3 regions of the Janthinobacterium sp. BCJ23 genome follow, and region 3 is predicted to be linked to each of the others. Evidence: predicted binding sites of a transcription regulator. Region 3 holds the regulator's gene; each other region holds the start of a gene.
The links. The regulator FNR, encoded in region 3, switches genes on or off when oxygen is low (the NO sensors DNR and NnrR bind a similar motif). The targets are predictions, from matches to a motif close to TTGATNNNNATCAA.
Positions count from the first base shown of each region.

Region 1 (6,835 bases), on a different contig from region 3:
GGTAGTCTTCCTTGGAAAAGTCGCGGATGGTTTCCGTGCGCACGGAAGCGCTGGTGACGGGCGCATCGACACCGCGGCGCAGCATCATGCGCAAATCTTTCAGGCGCTGCTGCGCTTTCGAAAACGATTCGGGCTGCGTGGTGTCGGCGTAAACGATCAGGTAGAGCTTGCCGGACAGGTTGTCGATGACGGCCAGTTCTTCCGTCACCATCAGCTGGATGTCGGGCAGCTTCAAGTCATCTTTCGGCGCGCCGCCAGCCAGTTTTTTCTCGATGTGGCGCACGGTGTCGTAGCCGAAGTAGCCGGCCAGGCCGCCGCAGAAGCGCGGCATGCCGGGGCGCAGGGCCACCTTGAAGCGCGACTGGTACTGTTCGATGAAGTCGAGCGGATTGCCTTCGTGCTCTTCGATCACGACGCCGTTCTTGACGATCTCGGTGCGCTTGCCATGGCTGCGCAACACGGTCGTGGCGGGCAAGCCGATGAAGGAATAGCGGCCGAAGCGTTCGCCGCCGACGACGGATTCGAGCAGGAAGGTGTTCTTGCCGCCTTGTTGGGACTGTGCCAGTTTCAGGTACAGGGTGAGCGGGGTTTCCAGGTCGGCGAACGCTTCTGCGATCAGGGGGATGCGGTTGTAGCCTTGCTGGGACAGCGATTTGAATTCGAGTTCGGTCATGTTTCTCTCCATGCCGTCAGGGTATGCGTGTGCATGGTGCACAAACCCTGCGGTGGGTTATCAAAAAACTTGCCAGGGCACGCAACAGGCGCAATATGCGCAAACTATACGGGTGCAGCCGGCAGCAATCGTAACGGCTCGGCCCTTAAGCCTGCCAGGATTGCCAGCGTCGCCAAAGCCAGGCCTCAATCGAGCCGGTTTGGGTGACATTGTGTTTTTTGATGAGAAACGTGTTCACGATATGGTGGTGGGTTTGGTCAGTATGCCGGTTAGTTTTGCATGCTAATAAAACGGGCTGCTTCGAGCAGTGTCTTTACTATACCATCGGAATCGGTATCGTGTATAGAGTGTCCGTGATTGTAGCCATACGGTACCGTCAGTACGGGACAAGCCGCAGCCCTGGCCGCTTGCGCGTCGTTCGAGGAGTCGCCGATGGCCACCACTTTTGATGGCGCCAGGTCGAAGTCCGCGCACACTTGCAGCAGCGGCAGCGGGTCCGGTTTCTTCCTCGGCAGCGAATCGCCGCCGTAGACGATCTCGAAATACTGGTCGAGGTTTTTCAGTTTCAGCAGGGGCAGGGCGAAGGCAATCGGCTTGTTGGTGACGCATGCCAGGCGCAGGCCTGCCGCCTTCATCGCCGCCAGCCCCGCTTCCACATCCGGGTACAGGGTGCTGAACTGGCCGTTGATGGCCAGGTAATGGCGCTGGTAGCCGTCCATCGCCTGCTCGAAACGCTGTTCCACGCCGGCCGCATCGAAGTCGAGCGCCAGCACCGTGCGGATCAGGTTTTCCGAGCCCTTGCCGACCATCAGCTGGATGGCGTCGGCGCTGATGGGTGCCAGGTCCAGCTCGGCGCGCATGCCGTTGATGGCGACATGAAAATCGGGCACGGTGTCGAGCATCGTGCCATCGAGGTCGATGATGGCGGCGCGCACGCCGGCCAGTACGTGGTCTTTCACCGTGCACGCTTGCATCAGGCGCCCTTGACGGCTGCCAGCTCGGCGCGCATGGCGTCGATGACGGCTTTGTAGTCTGGCTTGCCGAAGATGGCCGAGCCGGCGACAAAGGTGTCGGCGCCGGCAGCGGCGGCAGCGGCGATGTTGTCGATCTTGATGCCGCCATCGACTTCCAGCATGATGTCACGGCCCGATTCGTCGATCATGCGGCGCGCTTCGGCGATTTTCTTCAGCGCCTGCGGGATGAAGGACTGGCCGCCGAAGCCTGGATTGACGGACATGATCAGGATGATGTCGATCTTGTCCATCACGTGTTCCAGGTAGTGCAGCGGCGTGCCGGGGTTGAATACCAGGCCCGATTTGCAGCCATTGTCGCGGATCAGCTGCAAGGAGCGGTCGACGTGATCCGACGCTTCCGGGTGAAAGGTGATGATGTTCGCGCCAGCCTTGGCGAAATCCGGGATAATGCGATCGACAGGCTTGACCATCAGGTGCACGTCGATGGGCACTTGCACGTGCGGGCGGATCGCTTCGCACACCAGCGGGCCGATGGTCAGGTTCGGCACATAATGGTTATCCATCACGTCGAAGTGGATGATGTCGGCGCCGGCGGTAACGACGTTGCGCACTTCCTCGCCCAGGCGGGCAAAGTCGGCGGACAGGATGCTGGGAGCGATACGGAATGTAGTCATGGTGGAGTAGCCAAAGGATAGAAAATGCGAAGATGCGCTATTTTACGCTTGACGCCGCTGCCATGCCTCATTGAAGCACGATGAAACACAGAATACGCGGCGCGCCGTGGCCAATGCGGCACACGCGCCGCCATAATGACTGCAATGTCTGAATAGGAATGACGATGGCGACTTATGAATTTACGGTAACGGTCAAGACGCAATACCTGCCCGAGCAATCGGCACCGGACCAGGGGCGGCACGTGTTCAGCTACACGATCCGCGTCGTCAACACGGGCACGGCTGGCGCGCAACTGATTTCGCGCCACTGGGTCATCACGGATGCGAACAACAAGGTGGAAGAGGTGCGTGGCCTGGGCGCCGTCGGCCACCAGCCGCTGCTGCAGCCGGGCGAACAGTTCGAATACACGAGCGGCACCATGCTGGGCACGCCGCAAGGTTCGATGCACGGCGAGTATTTCTGCGTGGCCGAAGATGGCCATCAGTTTGAAGCGCCGATTCCCGAGTTCGTGCTGTCGGTGCCACGCACCCTGCATTGACGCAACGCCGGGGGGCTTGCGCCCCTTACTTCAGTTTTTCGGTGCTGTCCTGTTCTTCGCCGAGCTGCTTGCGCGCCGGCGGTGCGGGTTTTTTACCCGAATACATGGTCCACCAGACTATAAATGCCAGCAAGAAGAACGCCACCAGCGCCTCTATCATCAAGATCCACATACGCACCCCTATGTTATTTACCCGCAGCTTAGTATTTACCCGCCGTCTGTTGACACGCGGTAGTCTACCCGTTTCAGTCGGCGCCGTCGCGCTTGCGCTGTCCGCCTGTACCACGCCGCCCGCGCCACCCGCTGCCAGCGGCAAGGCGCCGCCCATCGCGCCGACCGTCGTCAGGCCGGTTCCGGCCAAGCCGGCCGACGCCAAGGACGCCGCGGATGTGGCGGCGCCCACCTTCGTGCCCGCCAAGTTTGCCGCCTTGCCTGGCTGGGCCCGTGACGACATGCGCGCCGCCTGGCCCGCTTTCATGGCATCGTGCGGCGTGCTGGTCAAACGTCCGGACTGGAAGGAATCGTGCACCATCGCGCGCCAGGTGAATGCCGACAGCGACAAGGCCATCCGCCTGTTCTTCGAGACGTTCTTTGTGCCGAATCAAGTCATCACCGCCGATGGCGCCAGTACCGGCTTGGTGACCGGCTACTACGAGCCGCTGCTGCACGGGGCGCGCAAGCGGGGCGGCCCATACCAGACACCGCTGTACAAGGTGCCCGACGACCTCGTCTCGGTGGATTTGTCCGGCGTGTATCCGGAATTGAAGAACATGCGCTTGCGGGGCAAGCTGGTCGGCAAGAAAGTGATACCGTATGCGACCCGCGCCGACATCGAGCGCGCCACGTCCGTCACGGGCAAGGAATTGCTGTGGGTGGATGATGAAGTCGAGGCCTTCTTCCTGCAGGTGCAGGGCTCCGGCCGCGTGCAGCTGACCGATACGCAGGAAACCGTGCGCGTGGCGTACGCGGACCAGAATGGCCATCCGTACAAATCGATTGGCCGCTACCTGGTCGACAAGGGCGAGCTGACCTTGAGCCAGGCCTCCGCGCAGGGCATCAAGGCGTGGATCGCCGGCCATCCCACGCGCAAGGATGAATTGTTCAACGCCAATCCCAGCTATGTCTTCTTCAAGGAAGAGCGCTTGCCCGATCCGAAAGTGGGGCCGAAGGGGGCGCTGGGCGTGCCGCTGACGCCGCAGCGCTCGGTGGCCATCGATTCACGCTTCTTGCCGCTGGGCGCGCCCGTGTTCCTGTCCACCACGCAAGCCAATAGCGAGATTCCCATGCAGCGGCTGGTGATGGCGCAGGATACGGGCGGCGCCATTCGCGGGCCGATCCGTGTCGATTATTTCTTTGGCTTTGGCGCGGAAGCGGCCGAGAATGCGGGCCGCATGAAGCAGAGCGGCGCCGTGTGGGTGTTGTTGCCGAAGCAGGCGCCGGCGCGCTAGGGAAAGCGTCGCCGGGCAGTTCGTGGTGTGGCTTAGCGCAAGACCATCACTGGCAAGTGGGTGTGGGCCAGCACTTTTTGCGTTTCGCTGCCCACGAACAGCTTGTTCAAACCCTTGCGGCCGTGCGAAGCCATCAGGATGATGTCGCAATGGTAGGTTTGCGCCGCATTGACGATTTCATCGTGCGGGCTCGGCGACACGGCGACCACGCCTTCGAAAGGCACGCCGGCGGCGCCTGCCGCTGCGCCGATCTTGTCGATGGCGCGTTGCGACGCTTCCTGCATCTGCTGTTCATACAGGCTGGCGTCGAGCACGATGCCGCCGTCGGCCATGGGCGAGAACGGGAATGGTTGCACCACGCTGATGGCGATCAGCTTGGCCTTGTTCAGTTGGGCGAAGGCGAGGGCGGTCTCGGCGGCTTTGTCGGACAGCGGCGAGCCGTCGGTGGGAAATAAGATGGTGTTAAACATAGCGTGCTCCTCAAGTGATGTAAGACAGCTTATGGATTTACATCAATTAAAACCTTGATATAAATCAAACCTCACAGGCTTTGGCGTGAATAGTGTCGCCAAGGCAATCTTTTGCCAGTGTATTCCCGTTCACCGCTTCAGGTGCGCACGCTACGCAGCGGCGTGCCCCACACCATGACCACCGTCAACACGATGCTGCCGGCCGCGATGCAGGCCAGGCCATTGCGCACGCCAAAGTGTTCCGCTACCCAGCCGGCGGCCAGCGCGCCCAGCGGCGCCGTGGCCACCGTCAGGAAGCGCATGGTCGACGTCATGCGGCCCAGCATGGGGTCGGGCGTGACTTTTTGGCGCAAGCCCAGGTAGGGAATAAAGAACAGCATCACGCCGCAATCGAAAAAGAACATCAAGATGGCATAGGCCACGGCGCTGGCGGCCGCGCTGCTGAACAGCGCGGCGGGTATCGTGGGCGTCAGCGCAAAACAGAGCGAGGTCGATGCCAGGCCGATCAGGATGGTGCGGCCGGCGCCATAGCGCTTCGTCAAGGGCTTGACGATGAAGGCGCTGAGCAGGACGCCGGCGCCGCCGAGCATCTGCGTCATGCCCAGCACGCCCGGGCTCATGCCCAGGTCGCGTGTGGCGAACAGCACCGTCAAGGCCATGCTGGCGTAAAACAGGAAGTGCCAGATGCCGGCGCCCCAGGCCAGCGCGCGCAGCAGTGGCTCGCGCCAGACGAACAGCAAGCCGTCGGCGATGTCGCGCAAGGCGTGCTTGTCGGATGGCGCTGGCCGCGGATCGCGCACGCTCATGGCGCGCAGATTGCAAACGGAAATCAGATAGCCGCACGCCGTGCACAGGATGGCGACGGGTGCGGACAGCACTTGCACCAGCACGCCGGCCAGGCCGGGACCGATCAGGCGCGAAGCCGATTCGGTGGCGGCAAATTTCGACTGCGCATCGATCAAGCCATCGCGGCCCACGAGGAAAGTCAGAAACACCTGTTCGGCGCCACCACCGACGACGAAGCCCGTGCCGATGATGAAGCCCACTATATATAACCATGGCATCGACAGCACGCCGCACCAGTAAGCCACGGCCACGCTGGCCAGGGCCAGGCCCGACATGCTTTCGCTGAACAGCATGATCGGGTGCTTGCTGCGCCGGTCCAGCAGCACGCCGACGGGCAAGCCGAACAGGGCGAACGGCAGCGCCTGCAGCGCAACCAGCACGCCCATCTGTTCCGGCGTCGCATGCAGCAAGAGCACCGCGCACAGGGGCAGGGCCAGCGAGGTGATCTGGGCGCCGAAGCAATTGAGGCCGTTGCTGAACCACAGGCGGCGGAAATTGACGCTGCCGGCGCTGCCGTCGCCGCGCAGGTAGCTGGCGCAGTACTGGAAGAGGGAGGAGAAAATATGCTGCTCGATAAAAAAGATCGGGCTCACAATAATAGCAGCGCACCTGCCGCGCCGCTGCCTTTAGCCGCTACAATCGTTGCACCGTTCATCGAGAGGAGACACCATGCAATACGAAGACCTGATCATCGATATCCAGGACAAAGTGGCGGTCATCCGCCTGAACCGACCCAAGGCCCTGAATGCCTTGAACGACAACATGATGAATGAGCTGGGCGACGCCTTGCTGAAGTTCGACGCCGACGAGAGTATCGGCTGCATCGTGCTCACGGGCAGCGAAAAAGCATTTGCCGCCGGCGCCGACATCGCGGCCATGGCCGACTATACCTATCCCGATACCTATACCCAGGGCTACATCAGCCGCAACTGGGAGCATATCTTGCGCGTGCGCAAACCGGTGGTGGGCGCCGTGGCCGGCTATGCGCTCGGTGGCGGCTGCGAACTGGCCATGATGTGCGATTTCCTGATCGCCGCCGACAGCGCCAAGTTTGGCCAGCCGGAAATCAAGGTTGGCGTCACGCCAGGCGCGGGCGGTACGCAGCGTTTGCCGCGTGCCATCGGCAAGGCCAAGGCCATGGACTTGCTGCTGACGGCGCGCACCATCGATGCCGCCGAGGCGGAACGCATCGGCCTCGTGTCGCGCGTGGT
Region 1 covers NZ_JCAQAW010000008.1:288,669-295,503, forward strand. Annotated here, with positions in the region: gene trpE (anthranilate synthase component I) at 1-673, opposite strand, end outside; gene AC54AG_RS22990 (phosphoglycolate phosphatase) at 943-1,647, opposite strand; gene rpe (ribulose-phosphate 3-epimerase) at 1,647-2,321, opposite strand; gene apaG (Co2+/Mg2+ efflux facilitator ApaG/CorD) at 2,486-2,860, shown strand; gene AC54AG_RS23005 (hypothetical protein) at 2,886-3,032, opposite strand; gene mltA (murein transglycosylase A) at 3,082-4,308, shown strand; gene AC54AG_RS23015 (universal stress protein) at 4,341-4,778, opposite strand; gene AC54AG_RS23020 (MFS transporter) at 4,916-6,217, opposite strand; gene AC54AG_RS23025 (enoyl-CoA hydratase) at 6,294-6,835, shown strand, end outside.
Region 1: AC54AG_RS23015 (universal stress protein) is a predicted target of FNR. The motif match lies at 4,833-4,846, and genes of this name have one in related genera.

Region 2 (6,835 bases), on a different contig from region 3:
ATGTTCGTCGCGCTGCATTTCCTTGGCGACGTACGCCATTTCTTCCAGCGACGGCGTGATCAGGCCCGAGAGACCGATGATGTCCGCGTTTTCCACCTTGGCGCGAGCGAGGATTTCCGAGCACGGCACCATCACGCCCATGTTCACCACTTCGAAGTTATTGCACTGCAGAACGACGGTGACGATGTTCTTGCCGATGTCATGCACATCGCCTTTGACGGTCGCCATGATGATCTTGCCTTTCGGCTTGGCGACGATGCCCGTGCGCTTTTCTTCCAGCAGCTTTTCTTCCTCGATGAAGGGAATCAAATGGGCCACGGCCTGTTTCATCACGCGCGCCGATTTCACCACTTGCGGCAGGAACATCTTGCCTTGGCCAAACAGGTCGCCGACCACGTCCATGCCGGCCATCAAGGGGCCTTCGATCACGTGGATGGGGCGCCCGCCATTGTGCAGCAGTTCCTGGCGCGCTTCTTCCGTGTCTTCCACGATGAATTGCGTGATGCCGTGCACCAGCGCGTGCGACAGGCGCGCCTGCACCGTGCCTTCGCGCCAGGCCAGGGTTTGCGCTTCGGCCTTGCCGCCCGCCTTCAGGGTGCCGGCAAATTCGATCATGCGCTCGGTCGAGTCTTCGCGGCGGTTCAGCACCACGTCTTCCACGCGCTCGCGCAGTTCCGGGTCGAGGTTGTCGTACACGCCCACCATGCCGGCGTTGACGATGCCCATGGTCATGCCCGCCTTTATGGCGTGGTACAGGAAAACGGTATGGATGGCTTCGCGGGCTGGATCGTTGCCGCGGAAACTGAACGACACGTTTGACACGCCGCCTGAGATCTTCGCGTACGGCAAGTTTTCCTTGATCCAGCGCGTGGCGTTGATGAAGTCGACGGCGTAGTTGTTGTGCTCTTCGATGCCGGTGGCGACGGCAAAGATGTTCGGATCGAAAATGATGTCTTCGGGCGGGAAGTCCAGCGCGTCGATCAGCAGGTGGTAGGCGCGCGCGCAGATTTCGATCTTGCGCTCGAAGGTGTCGGCTTGCCCCTTTTCATCGAAGGCCATGACGATGACGGCCGCGCCGTAGCGGCGGCACAGTTTCGCCTGGCGCAGGAATTCCTCTTCGCCTTCCTTCATGGAAATCGAATTGACGATGGCCTTGCCCTGCACGCATTTGAGGCCCGCTTCGATGACCGACCATTTCGACGAGTCGACCATGATGGGCACGCGCGAAATATCGGGTTCCGAGGCGATCAGGTTCAAAAAGCGCGTCATGGCGGCCAGCGAATCGAGCATCGCTTCGTCCATGTTGATGTCGATCACCTGTGCGCCATTTTCCACCTGCTGGCGGGCAACGGACAAGGCTTCGTCGTATTGCTCGTTGAGGATCATGCGCGCGAACGCTTTCGAGCCCGTGACGTTGGTGCGCTCGCCCACGTTGACGAACAGCGACGCGTCATTGACGACGAACGGCTCCAGGCCCGCCAGGCGCAAGTCGTGCGATGAGGCCGGCACCGTGCGCGGCGTGTTTTTCGACAGCAATTGGCCGATGGCGGCGATGTGCTCGGGCGTGGTGCCGCAGCAGCCGCCCGCCATGTTCAGGAAGCCCGCGTCGGCAAATTCACGCAGCAGGGCGGACGTGTCGGCTGGCAACTCGTCGAAGCCCGTGTCGCTCATGGGGTTGGGCAAGCCCGCGTTCGGGTAGATGCACACAAAGGTGTCGGCGATCTTGGCCAGCTCTTCCGCGTATGGGCGCATCAGGGCGGCGCCCAGCGCGCAGTTCAGGCCGATGGTCAGCGGTTTCGCGTGGCGCACGGAATTCCAGAAGGCGGGCACGGTCTGGCCCGACAAAATGCGGCCCGAGGCGTCCGTGACGGTGCCCGAAATCATCAAAGGCAGGCGCACGACAGTCGGGTTTTGCTCGTAGAACAGGTCGATGGCGAACAGGGCCGCCTTGCAGTTCAAGGTATCGAAAATGGTTTCCACCAGCAGCACGTCGGCGCCGCCTTCCACCAGGCCCTGCGTCTGCTGCAGGTAGGCGGCCACCAATTGGTCGAAGGTGACGTTGCGCGCAGCTGGGTCGTTCACGTCGGGCGAGATCGACGCCGTCTTTGGCGTGGGCCCGAGGGCGCCAGCGACAAAGCGCGGCTTGTCCGGCGTGGAATATTTGTCGCAGGCGGCACGCGCCAGCTTGGCCGCCTGGACGTTCATTTCATAGGCCAGGTGGGCCATGTGGTAATCGTCTTGCGCGATCGTCGTGGCGCCGAAGGTATTCGTTTCGATCAGGTCGGCGCCGGCTGCCAGGTAGCGCTCGTGGATTTCCTGGATGATGTGCGGCTGCGTCAGGGTCAGCAGTTCATTGTTGCCCTTGACGAACAGTTCGCGCGCGCCACTGTCGGCCGGCGCGGCGAAATCGATGAAGCGGCCGGCGGGACCGCCACGGTACGCTTCTTCGTCGAGCTTGTATTGCTGGATGATCGTGCCCATGGCGCCGTCGAGGATCATGATCCGCTGCGCCAGGATGGCGCGCAAGGTGGCTTCGGTCGGGGACATGGCGGGGATCACGGTATCGTTCATTTCATGCTTTCAATAGGCAAACGGGCGGCGGCGCGGCGACAAGACTGTACGAGGCGGTTGCGGGCCAGCAGGATCAGCTGACGGAGTGTGCCGGCCGGGTAGGGCAGGCAGAAGGTGGCAATCGCCTGATTTCACCGGGTCTAAAATTATACGGCATCAGGCTGCTTTGGTTTTAAGCAAAAGCGGCTGTTCGCCCCACAGCAGGCCAGGTTGCAACACATTGCAACACATCAGCTTGCGCCGCGCCTGCTTCTGAAAATTACATTCCTGAAAATCTTACTCAAAACGTTAATTCTTCCGCCAAACTTGGCAGGAAGGCACGGCGTCTAGGCTGTGGAAAAATTTCCACATTATTTGCGCACTGTCAGAATCTTTTTAATGAATTGAATGGCAATAGCTGCAAAGGAAAATAATTTTGATTTAAGACAAGACAGAGTGAAGCGAATAATTCTTAGAATAAATCTTTCCAAGTCGATACTTTAACTATTATCAAAACCAATTGAATCAAAAGCATTAATAGTTGTCCTTGGGAATCGAATTAACCCATAATATGGGTTCTTCGAAATTACATTCTCACCAAAAGTCACCAATATGTCACATTTCTCCCGTGTCCTCCCCGGCATCGCGCTGCATCAACATGGTTGCCAGCCATGAAAAACCATCTGCTTGTAGCATTGTTTGTCGTGCTGGGCCTGTCCGCTTGCGGCGGAGGCGGCGGTGGCGGTGGTGACACGGTGGTGGCGACCACCTCGGGTACGCCAGTGCTGGTTCCTGCCGTGACGGCCGTCTCGGCGGCGAATGTCGCCGTGGGTGGCAGCCTGGTGGTGACGGGCACGAATCTGAGCCGCGTGACGGCTTTTCAGGTGGGCGGCGTGAACGTTGCCGCCAGCGCCAGCAGCGACAGCAGCGTAACCCTGGCCATGCCGGGCGTGCCCGTCACGGGCGCCTTGAGCCTGGTCAGCGCCAGCGGCACGGCGACCACGAGCTATAACGTGAACGTGTACCTGCCGCTGAGCGTGAGCAGTGTCGCACCGGCAACGGGCGGCGTCGGTTCCAGCGTGACGATCACGGGCGGCGGCATGGGCGCCGTGACGGCGGTGCAGTTCGGCAATGGCGCGGCGGCAACGCCGCAAAGCCAGACGGCCGGCAGCGTGACGGTGGTGGTGCCTGCCGGTGCGGCGACAGGCGCGCTGACGGTGCGCGGTCCCTACAACGATGTGGCCAGCAGCGACACGTATACGGTCTTGGCAAACGTGGCAGTGACGTCGATCGCGTCGGCCGTCAACGGCGCGACCTTGTCGGTGACGCTGCAGGGCAGCAATCTCGACCAGGTCAGCTCGGCCACAGTGGGCAGTACGCCAGCCGCCATCGTCAGCGCCAGTGCCAGCCAGCTGGTGCTGTCCGCGCCAGCGTCGGCAACGGGCAGCGTGATGCTGTCGGCCGCTTCGCGCATCGCCGTGAATGCGGGCACGGTGTCGGCCTTTACCCTGGGCAGCATTGATTTCGCGCAGGTACTGAATTTGAATGCCAGCGATGCAGCCTTGCGCCTGACGCGTGGCAAGCCGGCCGCTGTGCGCGTGTCCGTGCTGGCCACGCAAACAGGCCAGGCCAGCCCGGCCGTGACCTTGAATGCGACGGCTGCCAATGGCAGCAACCTGGGCAGCATCACCATGAGCGGCCCGTCGGTCTTGCCGACGTCGAAAAGCGATTACAGTTTCAACGGCAATTTCAGCGCCATCCTGCCGTCCGGCTGGGTTCTGCCTGGCGTGCGCGTGCGCGTGACGGCCGTGGGCAATGACGGCGTGCAAGTGAGTCAGGAAGCGGCGCCCGTGGTGGCCAGCCTGGCCAGGATCCGTCTGGTGCTGGTACCGTTGAGCACCGATGATGGCGTGGCGCAACTGCCTGACGCCGAGGTGATCCGTGCCGCGCTGCTGCGCGTGTATCCGTATGCGGCGGAAAATATCAGCATCACCACGCGCGCGGCGCTGAGTATGCCTGGCAGCAGCACGGCCGACAGCTGGTGGAGCGATACCCTGGGCAAGCTGGAAAACCAGCGCGCACTGGAAGACCGCGGCGCCTATTATTATGGTTTCGTGCCGAAAATGTCCTCCACGCGCGCCGCCGGCCTGGCCTACATCAACCAGCGCAGCAGCGGCAACGACTTCACGTCGGCCATCGGCCTGGACGCCCGGTTCAACAGCATTGCCTCCGTCGATCCATTCGGCAATCAATGGCCTGAATGGCTGACTACGCTGGTGCATGAGCTGGGTCACAACCACTCGTTGCAGCACGTTGCCTGTGGCGGTCCGTCCGGCGCCGCTGCCGACTACCCGTATGCGAATGGCGATCTGGGTCCGCAACCGCTGTACAACAGCAGCTATGCGGGCAGCATTGGCCAGTTGAGCAAGGCAGTCTATGGCAGCACGCCGATGAAAGACGTGATGAGCTATTGCAGCGGCGCCTGGTTCTCCGACTACAGCTATGTGCGCGTACAGCAATTCCTGGAGAAGCGCAGCACGCAGGTTACTGGCAGCAATGTGGTGGCCGCCAGCATGTCCGTGGCCGAGAATGGCTATCTGACGATTTCCGGCCGTATCACGCCATCTGGCGTGGGGCTGCGTCCCGCCGTTGCCTCGTCGGTGCGCATCGGCGCAGCGGCCAGCGGCAGCGGCCATGCTTATACCTTGCGCGTGCTGACGGCGTTGGGACAGACTATCGACTTGCCCTTCGATGCCGTCTCCGTGGCCGACCATGGCGGCAACGCCATGAGCCATTTCCGCGTCAGCTTCGCCAACCCGGGCGACATCAGCGACGTGCAAGTGCTGGCAAATGGCAAGGCTTTGGCCAAGCTGGAGCGCCCGGCGCGCCGCAGCAAGGTCGCCGCCAACGATGCCACGTTCGATGCGGTACAAAGCGGCGGCAAGCTGGCGCTGGTCTGGAATGCCGAGGCGGAACCGTACGCCGCCGTGCTGCACGTGGCCGCCGATGGCCGCAAGACGGTGGTCGCCAGTGACTTGACCGGTGGCAAAGCCAGCGTCGACGTCAGCGCCTTGCCGGCCGGTGGCCGCTTCGAGGTCAGCCTGTCGTCGTCCGTGGGCGCACGCCTGATGAAGGTGCAGCGCCGCTAAGCAAGGGCGGTCGATGCAACAAGGGCTTGCCGCGGCAAGCCCTTTTTTATGCGCGCAGGCATTGGTGCATAAACTGCACAGATCCTGTGCCTGGCGGGGGCTGCCGTTTTATCTCCCGCCTGCCTAGAATGGGGCTTCATCCACTTGCGGAGCATCCCATGCCCATCCTGAACCTGCGTTTATCCACGCCACCCGATGCGCGTCAGTCGGCCGCCATCGCCGCCACCCTGAGCCAATTGACGGCGCAGCTGCTGCACAAGGCGCCCGAGCTGACGTCGGTGGCGATCAGCCATCTTGACGCGGCGCACTGGTTTGTCGGCGGGCCCTCGTTGCAGGCGCAGGGCAAGGCCAGCTTTTTCCTCGATATCCTGATCAGCGATGAAACGAATACGGCGGCGGAAAAGGCCGCGTATATCGCCGCCGTGTTTGCCGCCATGCACGAGTATCTCGGCGCCTTGCACGACGTCAGCTACATCCATGTGCACGATGCGCGCCAGGCGGCCTGGGGCTACGGCGGCTTGACGCAGCAATTCCGCGCCGTGCGCAAGGCGCTGCAGCAGCAGGCCTGATCAATCCCAGCGGCGATTTTGATAGTGTTGCACGGCGAAATCGATGAAGGCCCTGACCTTCGGCGACAGCTGTCGGCTGTGCGGATACAGCGCGTACAAGGTGCGTGGACGCAAGGTGTAGCCGGGCAAGACTTCCACCAGCTGGCCGCTGCGCAGCGCATCGCGCACGATGAAGCCGGCCGCGGCGGCAATTCCCATGCCGCCCACGGCCGCTTCACGCAGGGCCACGCTCGTATTGGCTTGCAGGCTGCCGCGTACGGCCACCTTGTGCGCGGCGCCGTCACCATCGGTGAACGACCACTCCGCCGGCTTCTCGCCAGAGGTGTACATCAGGCAATTGTGCTGGACCAGGTCTTGCGGCGTGGCCGGATGGCCATGGCGGGCCAGGTAGGCGGGCGAGGCGACGGCCACCGTGCGGCTGCTGGCCAGCTGGCGCGCCACCAGGGTGGAGTCGGGCAAGCCGCGCGCCAGCCGCAGCGCCACATCGAAGCCATCGTCGATCAGGTCGACGATACGGTCATTGCAGACGAGATCGATGTGGATGTGCGGATATTGGCGGCTGAAATC
Region 2 covers NZ_JCAQAW010000012.1:52,504-59,338, forward strand. Annotated here, with positions in the region: gene metH (methionine synthase) at 1-2,571, opposite strand, end outside; gene AC54AG_RS26715 (IPT/TIG domain-containing protein) at 3,222-5,699, shown strand; gene AC54AG_RS26720 (tautomerase family protein) at 5,858-6,268, shown strand; gene AC54AG_RS26725 (LysR family transcriptional regulator) at 6,269-6,835, opposite strand, start outside.
Region 2: AC54AG_RS26715 (IPT/TIG domain-containing protein) is a predicted target of FNR. The motif match lies at 2,987-3,000, and genes of this name have one in related genera.

Region 3 (9,200 bases):
CGCGCGCATGGCCCTCGACAAGCAAGGCCCGTCCGTGCGCAAGGCGTTCAAGAAGACGGCCAAGCACCTGGTGTGGGGCGCCATCGCCCTGTGGACGGGCTTTACCTTTGTCGGCTACTTCACGCCGATCAAGGAACTGGCGCGCGAGGTGACCACCCTGAATTTCGGTCCCTGGGAATGGTTCTGGGTCTTGTTCTACAGCCTGGCAACCTACGGCAACGCGGGCTGGCTGCGCGAGCAGGTGTGCAAATACATGTGTCCCTATGCGCGCTTCCAGAGCGCCATGTTCGACCAGGACACCCTGATCATCACCTACGATGCCAAGCGCGGCGAACCACGCGGCGCCATGAGCAAGAAGGCCGGCCACAACGACAAGCTGGGCGATTGCATCGACTGCACCCTGTGCGTGCAGGTGTGTCCGACCGGCATCGATATCCGCAACGGCCTGCAGTATGAATGCATCGGCTGCGCCGCCTGCGTCGATGCCTGCAACAGCGTGATGGACAAGGTCGAGCGGCCGCGTGGCCTGATACGCTACAGCACCGACCATGCGATGGAAAACAACTTCAATTCGAAGCAGATACGCCAGCGCGCCATGCGCCCGCGCGTCTTGATCTACACTTCCATCCTGGCCCTGATCATCATCGCCGTATGTACCTCGCTGGCCCTGCGCACGCCCCTGAAAATGGACGTGATCCGCGACCGCGGTTCGATGGGACGCGAAGTGGAAGACGGCATGATCGAAAACGTCTACCGCCTGCAGATCATGAACACGTCCGAGCAAAGCCAGCATTTCAAGATCAGCGCTTCCGGCTTGCCGGGCCTGACCTTGCTGACGCGCGAAGAAGTGACCTTGCAGCCGACGGAAACGCTGGGCTGGCCGATCCGCCTGCGCGTGCCGCACGGCGTGGGCGAGAAGGGCTCGAACAAGATTGCGATCGAATTGCAATCGCTGGACGACCCGTCGCTGCATGTGCGTGAAAGCGCGGTCTTCATCGTGCCGCGTTAATGCAGGAAGGCCGGTCCCCGCATGGGGGCTGGCCGTTTACACAGGAGAAATACCATGTCCGACAGTCTGAAACTGCAGCCTCCCGTTGCACCGTGGTACAAGCATCGCTGGCCATGGCTGCTGATGATCGGTCCCGGCCTGTCCGTGGTCGTCGGCAGCTTCATGGGCTATATCGCGTTTACGCAGCCCGACGCGCTGGTGGTGGGCGATTATTACAAGCAGGGCAAGGCGATCAACCAGGATTTGAAGCGCGACACGATCGCCAGCGACCTGGCCATGGATACGAGCCTGGCGTACGACGTGGCGTCAGCGCGCCTGACCGGTTCCGTGCACAGCTTCGGCAAGGCCTATCAGGGGCCGTTGCAGCTGCACCTGGCGCATGCGACTTTGCCGGAAAAGGATATCAAGCTGCTGGTGCAGCCCGATGCGGCCGGCAATTTCTCGGTCGCGCTGCCGATGCTCGAGCGCAGCCGCTGGCAGGTGCTGGTGGAAAACGACAAGCGCGAGTGGCGCCTGTCCGGCATCTGGACCTGGCCCGTGCAGCGCAGCATCGCGCTGCATGCGGATGAAGAGCTATAAGCCTTACTTGCAGACGTCGGTACCGGCTGTAATGGCTTTCAGCTTGGCAGGCTGCAGGATCTCGATCTCGCGGTTCGAGACGCGCAGCCAGCCTTCCTTCTTGAATTTCGACAATAAACGGCTGACGCTCTCGATGGTCAGGCCCAGGTAGTTGCCGATTTCCTCGCGCGACATGCGCAGCTGGAATTTGCTGCTCGAATAGCCGCGCGCCTCATAGCGCGACGCCAGGTTGACGATGAAGGCGGCAAAACGCTGCGTCGCCTGCATATTGCCCAGCAACAGCATCACGCTTTGCTCGCGCGTGATTTCCTGGCTCATCATGCGGTGGAAATGCCGCAGCAGGGTCGGCATATTGCCCAGCAATTGTTCCAGGCTGGAAAACGGGATTTCACACACTTCGCTGTCTTCCAGCGCCACCGCATTACAGTGGTGGCGGTCGGCGCTGATGGCGTCCATGCCCAGCAGTTCGCCGGCCATCTGGAAACCCGTCACCTGCTCTTCGCCGCCCGGATTGATCTGGTACGTCTTGAAGTGTCCCAGGCGGATCGCGTACAGGTTCTGGAACGAGTCGCCGATGCGGAACAGCGAGGCGCCGCGCACGATCTTGCGGCGGCGGCCGATGATCTGGTCCAGCCTGTCCATGTCGCCCATATCGAGGCCCATCGGCAGGCACAATTGATGCATGCTGCAGGTCGAGCATCGCGCACGCAACGCTTCCACGGTCACTGTGGGCAAGGTTGGAGTGAGTAGCGCTTCAGTCATGTCGGTACCTTTTAGAAAATGCAACAACAAGTTTACTGCATACAGGGTTGCCGTGTGCCAATTTCACGGCAATTTCGGCGAATAAACGACGTTCCGACTTTAATTATATGGCAACATCGTCAAAAGCCCATGCGGGGAGGGCCATTTGCGCGGCGCCGCTTGCCAACTTGATGTATTGATAGGAAAATTCCTAACAGCATTATCTGCCGCCTGTGCCGCCCGGTACTGAAAAGGAAATCATGAAGCCTCTCGGCATCAAAGCAAAAGTCGCGCTGGCCACCAGCCTGACCTCGATCGCCATGATCGCGCTGGTCACCATGATCCAGGTGCAGCATATGCGCGACGACTTCACGCGAGTACTGCTGAGCCAGCAGTCGTCCCTGATCAGCCGCACCGCTGCCGAGCTCGACGACAAGCTGGGCATGCTGCTGCAGATCGTCACCCTGACGGCCAGGCAGCAGCCGCCGGAACTGATGGCCCAGCCGGCCCAATTGCGCGAATACTATTCGCGCCGCTCGATGCTGGTGCTGTTCGACGACGTGCTGGTGCTCGATGCACATGGCGCCGTCGTGGCCGACATGCCGGAAGTGGCGGGGCGCGCCGGCATCAACGTTGCCGAGCGCGAGTATTTCCAGACCGTGCTGCGCACGCGCCAGCCCATGATCACCGAGCCGATGCTCGGCAAGTCGAGCGGCATGCCCATCGTGCAGATGGTGGCGCCCGTGCTGGCCGCCGATGGCCAGGTGGCCGGCGTGGTGATCGGCGTGCTGCGCCTGTACAAGGACAACCTGCTGGGGCGTCTGCGCTCGGAAAAGATCGGCAAGAGCGGCTATTACTTCATCCTCACGCGCGGCGCCGTGCCGCGCTACGTGCTGCACCCCGATACCAGCCGTTTGCTGCAGCCGCGCCAGCCGAGCGCCAACCTGACGACCACCCAGCTGCTGAAGGAAGATGGCGAAGGCAGCATGGTCAGCACCAACAGCCGCGGCATCACGGCCGTCAACAGCTTCAAGCGTTTGAAATCGGTGAACTGGCTGCTGGCTACCTCGCTGCCCGTCGCGGACGCCTTCGAACCGTTCGATGGCGTGCTGTACCGGCTGGTGCTGTGGAGCATCCTCGCTTCGCTACTGGCCGCATTTGTTCTGGGCTGGGTCACCGTGCGCCTGCTGTCGCCGCTGGTGCGCCTGCGCGACACCCTGCTGGCCCTGCGTACCAGCGGCAGCCGTTTCACCCCCGTGCCGGTGCAGCAGCGCGACGAGATCGGCGAACTGACGGAGGCGTTCAACGGCCTGATGAGCGAGCGCGACCGCCTGCAGCAGGAACTCGAATCGCGCGCGGCGGAACTGGAGCAGGAACGCGACCGGGCCGAGGCCGCCAACCGCGCGAAGAGCGATTTCGTGGCCAACATGAGCCATGAAATCCGCACGCCCCTCAATGCCGTGCTGGGCATGGTGTATTTGCTGGGCAATACCAAGCTCGATACGGAACAGCGCAAGTATCTGACCATGGTGCGCGTGGCGGGCCAGTCGCTGCTGGGCATCCTCAACGACGTGCTCGACTATTCGAAGATCGAGGCGAGGCGCATGGAACTGTCGCCCGTCGAATTCGACCTCGACGAAGTCATGAATACCCTGGCCACGACGATGACGATGAATGCGGGCGAAAAGGAGCTGGAACTGGCCATCGCCGTCGAGCCCGACGTGCCGCGGCGCCTCGTGGGCGACGCCCAGCGCCTGCAGCAAATCCTCGTCAACCTGGCCGGCAACGCCATCAAGTTCACGGAGAACGGCGAAGTGGTGGTGGCCGTCAGCCTGGCCGAGAGCAGGAGCGAGAGCGGCCGCGCCTGGCTGCGCTTCGAAGTGCGCGACACGGGCATCGGCATGACGGAACTGCAGCAACAGCAGCTGTTTGCCGCGTTTTCGCAGGGCGACCAGAGCATCACGCGCCGCTTCGGCGGCACGGGCCTGGGCCTGGCCATCAGCAAGCAGCTGATCCACATGATGGGCGGCGACATCGCCGTCGCCAGCAGCGAAGGCAAGGGCAGCCGCTTCTGGTTCAGCGTGCCGTTCGAGATGCTGGCGCAGCCGGCCGAAACGCGGCGCACGCCGGCACTGGGCCAGCTGCGCCTGCTGGTGGCCGACGATAACCGCACCACGCGCGAACTGATCGTCAAGCTGATCGAGGCGTGGGGCTGGCTGGCCGACGAAGTCGATTCCGGCTTTGCCGCCATCGAACTGTACCGCGAACGCCTGGCGCAGCAGCAACCGTACGACGTGGTGCTGGCCGACTGGCACATGCCCGTCATGGACGGCCTGGCCACGGCCAAGGCCATCCGCCAGGCGGCCAGCGGCCAGCGCCAGCCCATCGTGGTGATGGTCAACGCCTTCGCCCGCAACCACCTCGAGGAAATTTCCAGCGCGGCCGAGGCCGACGTCGTGCTGATGAAACCGATCACGGGATCGAGCCTGTTCGATGCCCTGCACCAGGCACTGATCACCAAGAACGACGGCGGCGAGCAGCGCATCCTGCACCAGCCACTGGGCACGGAACTGGCCGGCGTGCATTTCCTGCTGGTGGAAGACAATCATTTGAACCAGGCCGTGGCGCGCGGCATCCTCGAACACATGGGCGCCACCCTCGACGTGGTGGGCGACGGCTTGCAGGCCGTGGAACGGCTGCGCACGGAAGCGCTGCGCTACGACATCGTGCTGATGGACATGCAGATGCCCGTCATGGACGGTTTCAGCGCCACCCACATCATCCGCACGGAGCTGCGCCTGAGCCTGCCCGTGATCGCCATGACGGCCGGCGTGCTGGCGTCCGAGCGCGAGCGCTGCATGACGGCCGGCATCAGCGACTTCATCGCCAAGCCCGTGGTGGTGGAAGAGATGATGGAAGTCATCCTGCGCCACCTGCCCAAGCGCCCGCCAGTGCAGACGGCCGAGCCCGTACGCGTCGCCGATGAAGAGGTGTTTTCCATGGCGCCGCTGATGCGCGTGATGGGACGTGACGCGAAGGGGCGCGGTGTACTGCGGCGCATGGTCGAAGACGCGCTGAACAAGGGCATGACGCCCGTGCGCGACGCGGAAACGGCATTGCAGGCGGGCCGCCACAGCGACGTGGCGCGCATCCTGCACAGCGTGCGCGGCTCCGTGGGCACCCTGGGCACAAAACGCCTGATCCGCGCCGCGTTCGCCACCGAGGAAGCCATCGACGCGGGTCGCCTGGACGAAGTCCCAGGCCTGCTGGCGCACACGGCGCAGGAGCTGGAACTGGCGCTGGCGGCCGCGGCGGATTGGTTGTCGCGGTTGAAGGATTAAAAGGGTAGGTCGGATTAGCGCTACGCGCGTAATCCGACAGGACGCGCCAACAATGTTGTCGGATTACGCTGCGCTAATCCGACCTACGCACTTATGCGGGTACACCGAGAATCACGCTCGACGCCTTGAACATCGCCGTCACGCTGCCGCCAAGTTCGATACCCAGGTCCGTGCTGCTCTGATTGGTGATGATGGCGGCGATCGTGCCGCCGCGCGGCAAGTCCAGCACCACTTCCGTGTTGACGGCACCTGTCTGCACGCGCGTGACCGTGCCGGCCAGCTGGTTGCGGGCGGAAAAGCGTGCGCCTTCGCTGTCGGCCACGAGGATGATGGACGAAGCCTTGATCAGCGCAAACGCTTCCGCGCCCGGCACCAGGCCCAGGCTTGCGCTGCTGCCCTGCGTGACGATGGCCACGATGTGCTGGCCGCCCGGCAATTCCAGGGTGACTTCGTCGTTGACGGCGCCCTGTTTCAGTTCGGCCACCTTGCCGAGGAATTGATTACGCGCCGTCGTTTTCATGGCCATTCTCCGTATGAGTAAAAGATCGTCGGCGATGCCTTCGGCCTGGCTGCCCAGCTGGCGCAGGTAGCGCGCATGCTCGCGCTCGATGATGCGGAAATTGTCGACCAGCTGGCGTCCCCGTTGCGTGAGCCGCGTGCCGCCGCCGCCCTTGCCGCCCGTCAGGCGCTCGACCAGCGGTTCGCCGGCCAGGTTGTTCATCGCGTCGATGGCATCCCAGGCCGCCTTGTAGCTCATCTTTACCAACTTGGCCGCCTGCGTGATGGAGCCGCATTCGGCGATGGCGCCCAGCAATTCCACCCTGCCGGCGCCGCCCAGGTTTTCTCCACCCACCGTCATCCATACCGAGCCTTCTAGGCCGATTTCCGCTGCCGCTGATTTATCCAATGCGTTCACCCAATGCCATGTGGTCTTCCCTGTTATCGATCTGTCCGTCGCGCAAGTACAGCACGTGCTCGCCCAGGATGCGCGCATCTTCCGGATCGTGCGTGATCAGGATTATGGGCACGTCCAGGCGCTGTTGCCACTGGCTCAGTTCCAGCCGCATTTTGACACGCAGGGCCGGATCGAGGGCGGCAAACGGCTCGTCGAGCAGCAGCGCGGACGGCTCGGCCACGAGCGCCCTCGCCAGCGCCACCCGTTGGCGCTGGCCTCCGGACAACTCGTCGGGGAACTGGTGCGCCAGTTCCTGCAAGTGGAAGGCGTCGAGCCAATGCTCGACCTTCTGTAATTTTTCGCGCGCGCGCGGATTGAACCAGCCGCGGCTCAGGCCAAAGCCCACGTTCTGGCGCACCGTCAGGTGCGGGAACAGCGCGTAATCCTGGAACAGGTAGGCGACATTGCGCTGCTGCGGCGGCAAATTGATGCCGGCGGCCGAGTCGAACAAGGTGCGCCCGTTCAGGCGGATATGGCCTTCGTTCGGCGTGAAGAGTCCGGCAATGGCTTTCAGGGTCATGCTCTTGCCGGCGCCAGACGGGCCATACATGGCGATGCGCTGGCTGCCGGACGTACATTGCACCTGCAGGTCGAAGCGGCGTTTGCCGGAGCGCAAGGTGGCGCGGATGTCGAGGTCGAGTTGCATGGGCGTCATCCTCAGCGTCCTTTGTGCGCGACGCGCCCGGGCGCCAGGCGGCCAGCCGACAGCAGCACCACGATGCAGACCACCGAGATGATCACGACCAGCGTATTGGCCACGTCGTCCTGGCCCGCCTGCACGGCTTCATACACGGCCACCGACAGGGTCTGTGTCTTGCCGGGAATGCTGCCGGCCACCATCAGGGTGGCGCCAAACTCGCCCAGCGCGCGCACGAATCCCAGCAGCACGCCGGCGAGGATGCCGCGCCAGGCCAGCGGTAACGTGACGCGAAAGAAAATCGCCATTTCCGAAATGCCCAGCACGCGGGCCGCCTGCTCGAGCTGGCCGTCGACGGCCTCGAAGGCGGCGCGCGCGGGCTTGAAGACGAGAGGGAAAGCGACCACGGTGGAAGCGATCACGGCACCCTGCCACGTAAAGATGAGGTTGATGCCGAAGTTGTCCTGCAGCCAGATACCCAGGGTGCCGCGCCGGCCCAGCAGCACCAGCAGGTAGTAGCCGAGCACGGTGGGCGGCATCACCATCGGCAGGGTCAACAGGGCGTCGAGCAATTCGCGCCCGGGAAAACGCGTGCGCGCCAGCAGATAGCCCGTACCGATGCCGAGCAACAAGTTGAGCGCCGTGGCCCACGCCGCCACTTTGAGCGACAGGGCCAGCGCGGTCCAGGCGATATCCATGCGCGTTCGTTTGCTTTATGGCTTTTTAAAGCCGTACTTGGCCAGGATGGCTTGCGCCGGCGTCGTCTGCAAATAGCTGACGAAGCGCTTCGCTTCGGCCGCATTGCCGCTGCCCTTGATGGTGGCGATCGGGTACAGCACGGGCGCGTCCAGCGGCACGTCGAGCACCACGTTGACCTTGTCTTTCATGATGGCCGCGTCAGTGGCGTAGACAAAGCCCGCATCGACTTCGCCGCGCGCCACGTAGTCGAGCGACTGGCGCACGTTCTGCGTGCCGATGGCTTTCGGTTGCACGGCGTCCCACAGCTTCGCCTTCTTCAGTGCGCCTTCCGAGTAACGGCCGACGGGCACGCTGGCCGGATTGGCGATGGCCACGCGGGTCACGCCCTTGTGCGTCAGGTCAGCCAGGCTCTTGATGCCCAGCTTGCTATCGTGCGGCACGATCAGCACCAGGCTGTTGCCGACGAAGTCCATGCGCTCGGCCGGCAAGACGAAGCCCTGCTTTTGCGCCGCATCCATGGTTTCCTGGTCGGCCGAGGCAAACACGTCCACGGGCGCGCCCTTGACGATCTGCTGCAGCAGCACGCCCGAGGCGGCGAAGTTCAGGGATACCTTGCTGCCCGGATACTGCGCCTCATAGCCCTGCGCCGCCTCCTTGAACGCATTCGTCAGGCTGGCCGCGGCCGACACGACCACTTCACCGGCAAGGGCGGACGAGGCGGCGGTGGCGAAGAGGGCGGCGCCGAGCAGTGTGGCGAGGGAGGTGAGGCGCATGATCGTATCCTTGATGAGAAGAGAACCTGGTCCGTAATATACACCGATATATAGCGCTCTGCCATCGCACAGGTCAAGCCAGCGCAAGCTGCATTCCCTGATATACTGTATATAAACACAGTATATTGAGGTGAGCCATGGAATTGACGGACAAGCTGGAAATCCTGGCCGACGCGGCCAAGTACGACGCGTCCTGCGCCAGCAGCGGCGCGCCCAGGCGCGATTCCATCGGCAAGGACGGCTTTGGCGCCACCTCGGGCATGGGCATTTGCCACAGCTACACGCCGGACGGACGCTGCGTCTCGCTGCTGAAAGTATTGCTGACGAATTACTGCCTGTACGACTGCCAGTACTGCGTCAACCGCCGCACGTCGAACGTGCCGCGCGCGCGCTTTACCGTGGCCGAAGTGGTGAAACTGACGAGCGACTTTTACCTGCGCAACTACATCGACGGCCTGTTCCTCAG
Region 3 covers NZ_JCAQAW010000005.1:368,422-377,621, reverse strand. Annotated here, with positions in the region: gene ccoG (cytochrome c oxidase accessory protein CcoG) at 1-1,009, shown strand, start outside; gene AC54AG_RS18645 (FixH family protein) at 1,064-1,588, shown strand; gene fnr (fumarate/nitrate reduction transcriptional regulator Fnr) at 1,592-2,350, opposite strand; gene AC54AG_RS18635 (response regulator) at 2,590-5,670, shown strand; gene AC54AG_RS18630 (TOBE domain-containing protein) at 5,762-6,529, opposite strand; gene AC54AG_RS18625 (sulfate/molybdate ABC transporter ATP-binding protein) at 6,570-7,271, opposite strand; gene modB (molybdate ABC transporter permease subunit) at 7,283-7,960, opposite strand; gene modA (molybdate ABC transporter substrate-binding protein) at 7,976-8,734, opposite strand; gene AC54AG_RS18610 (putative DNA modification/repair radical SAM protein) at 8,872-9,200, shown strand, end outside.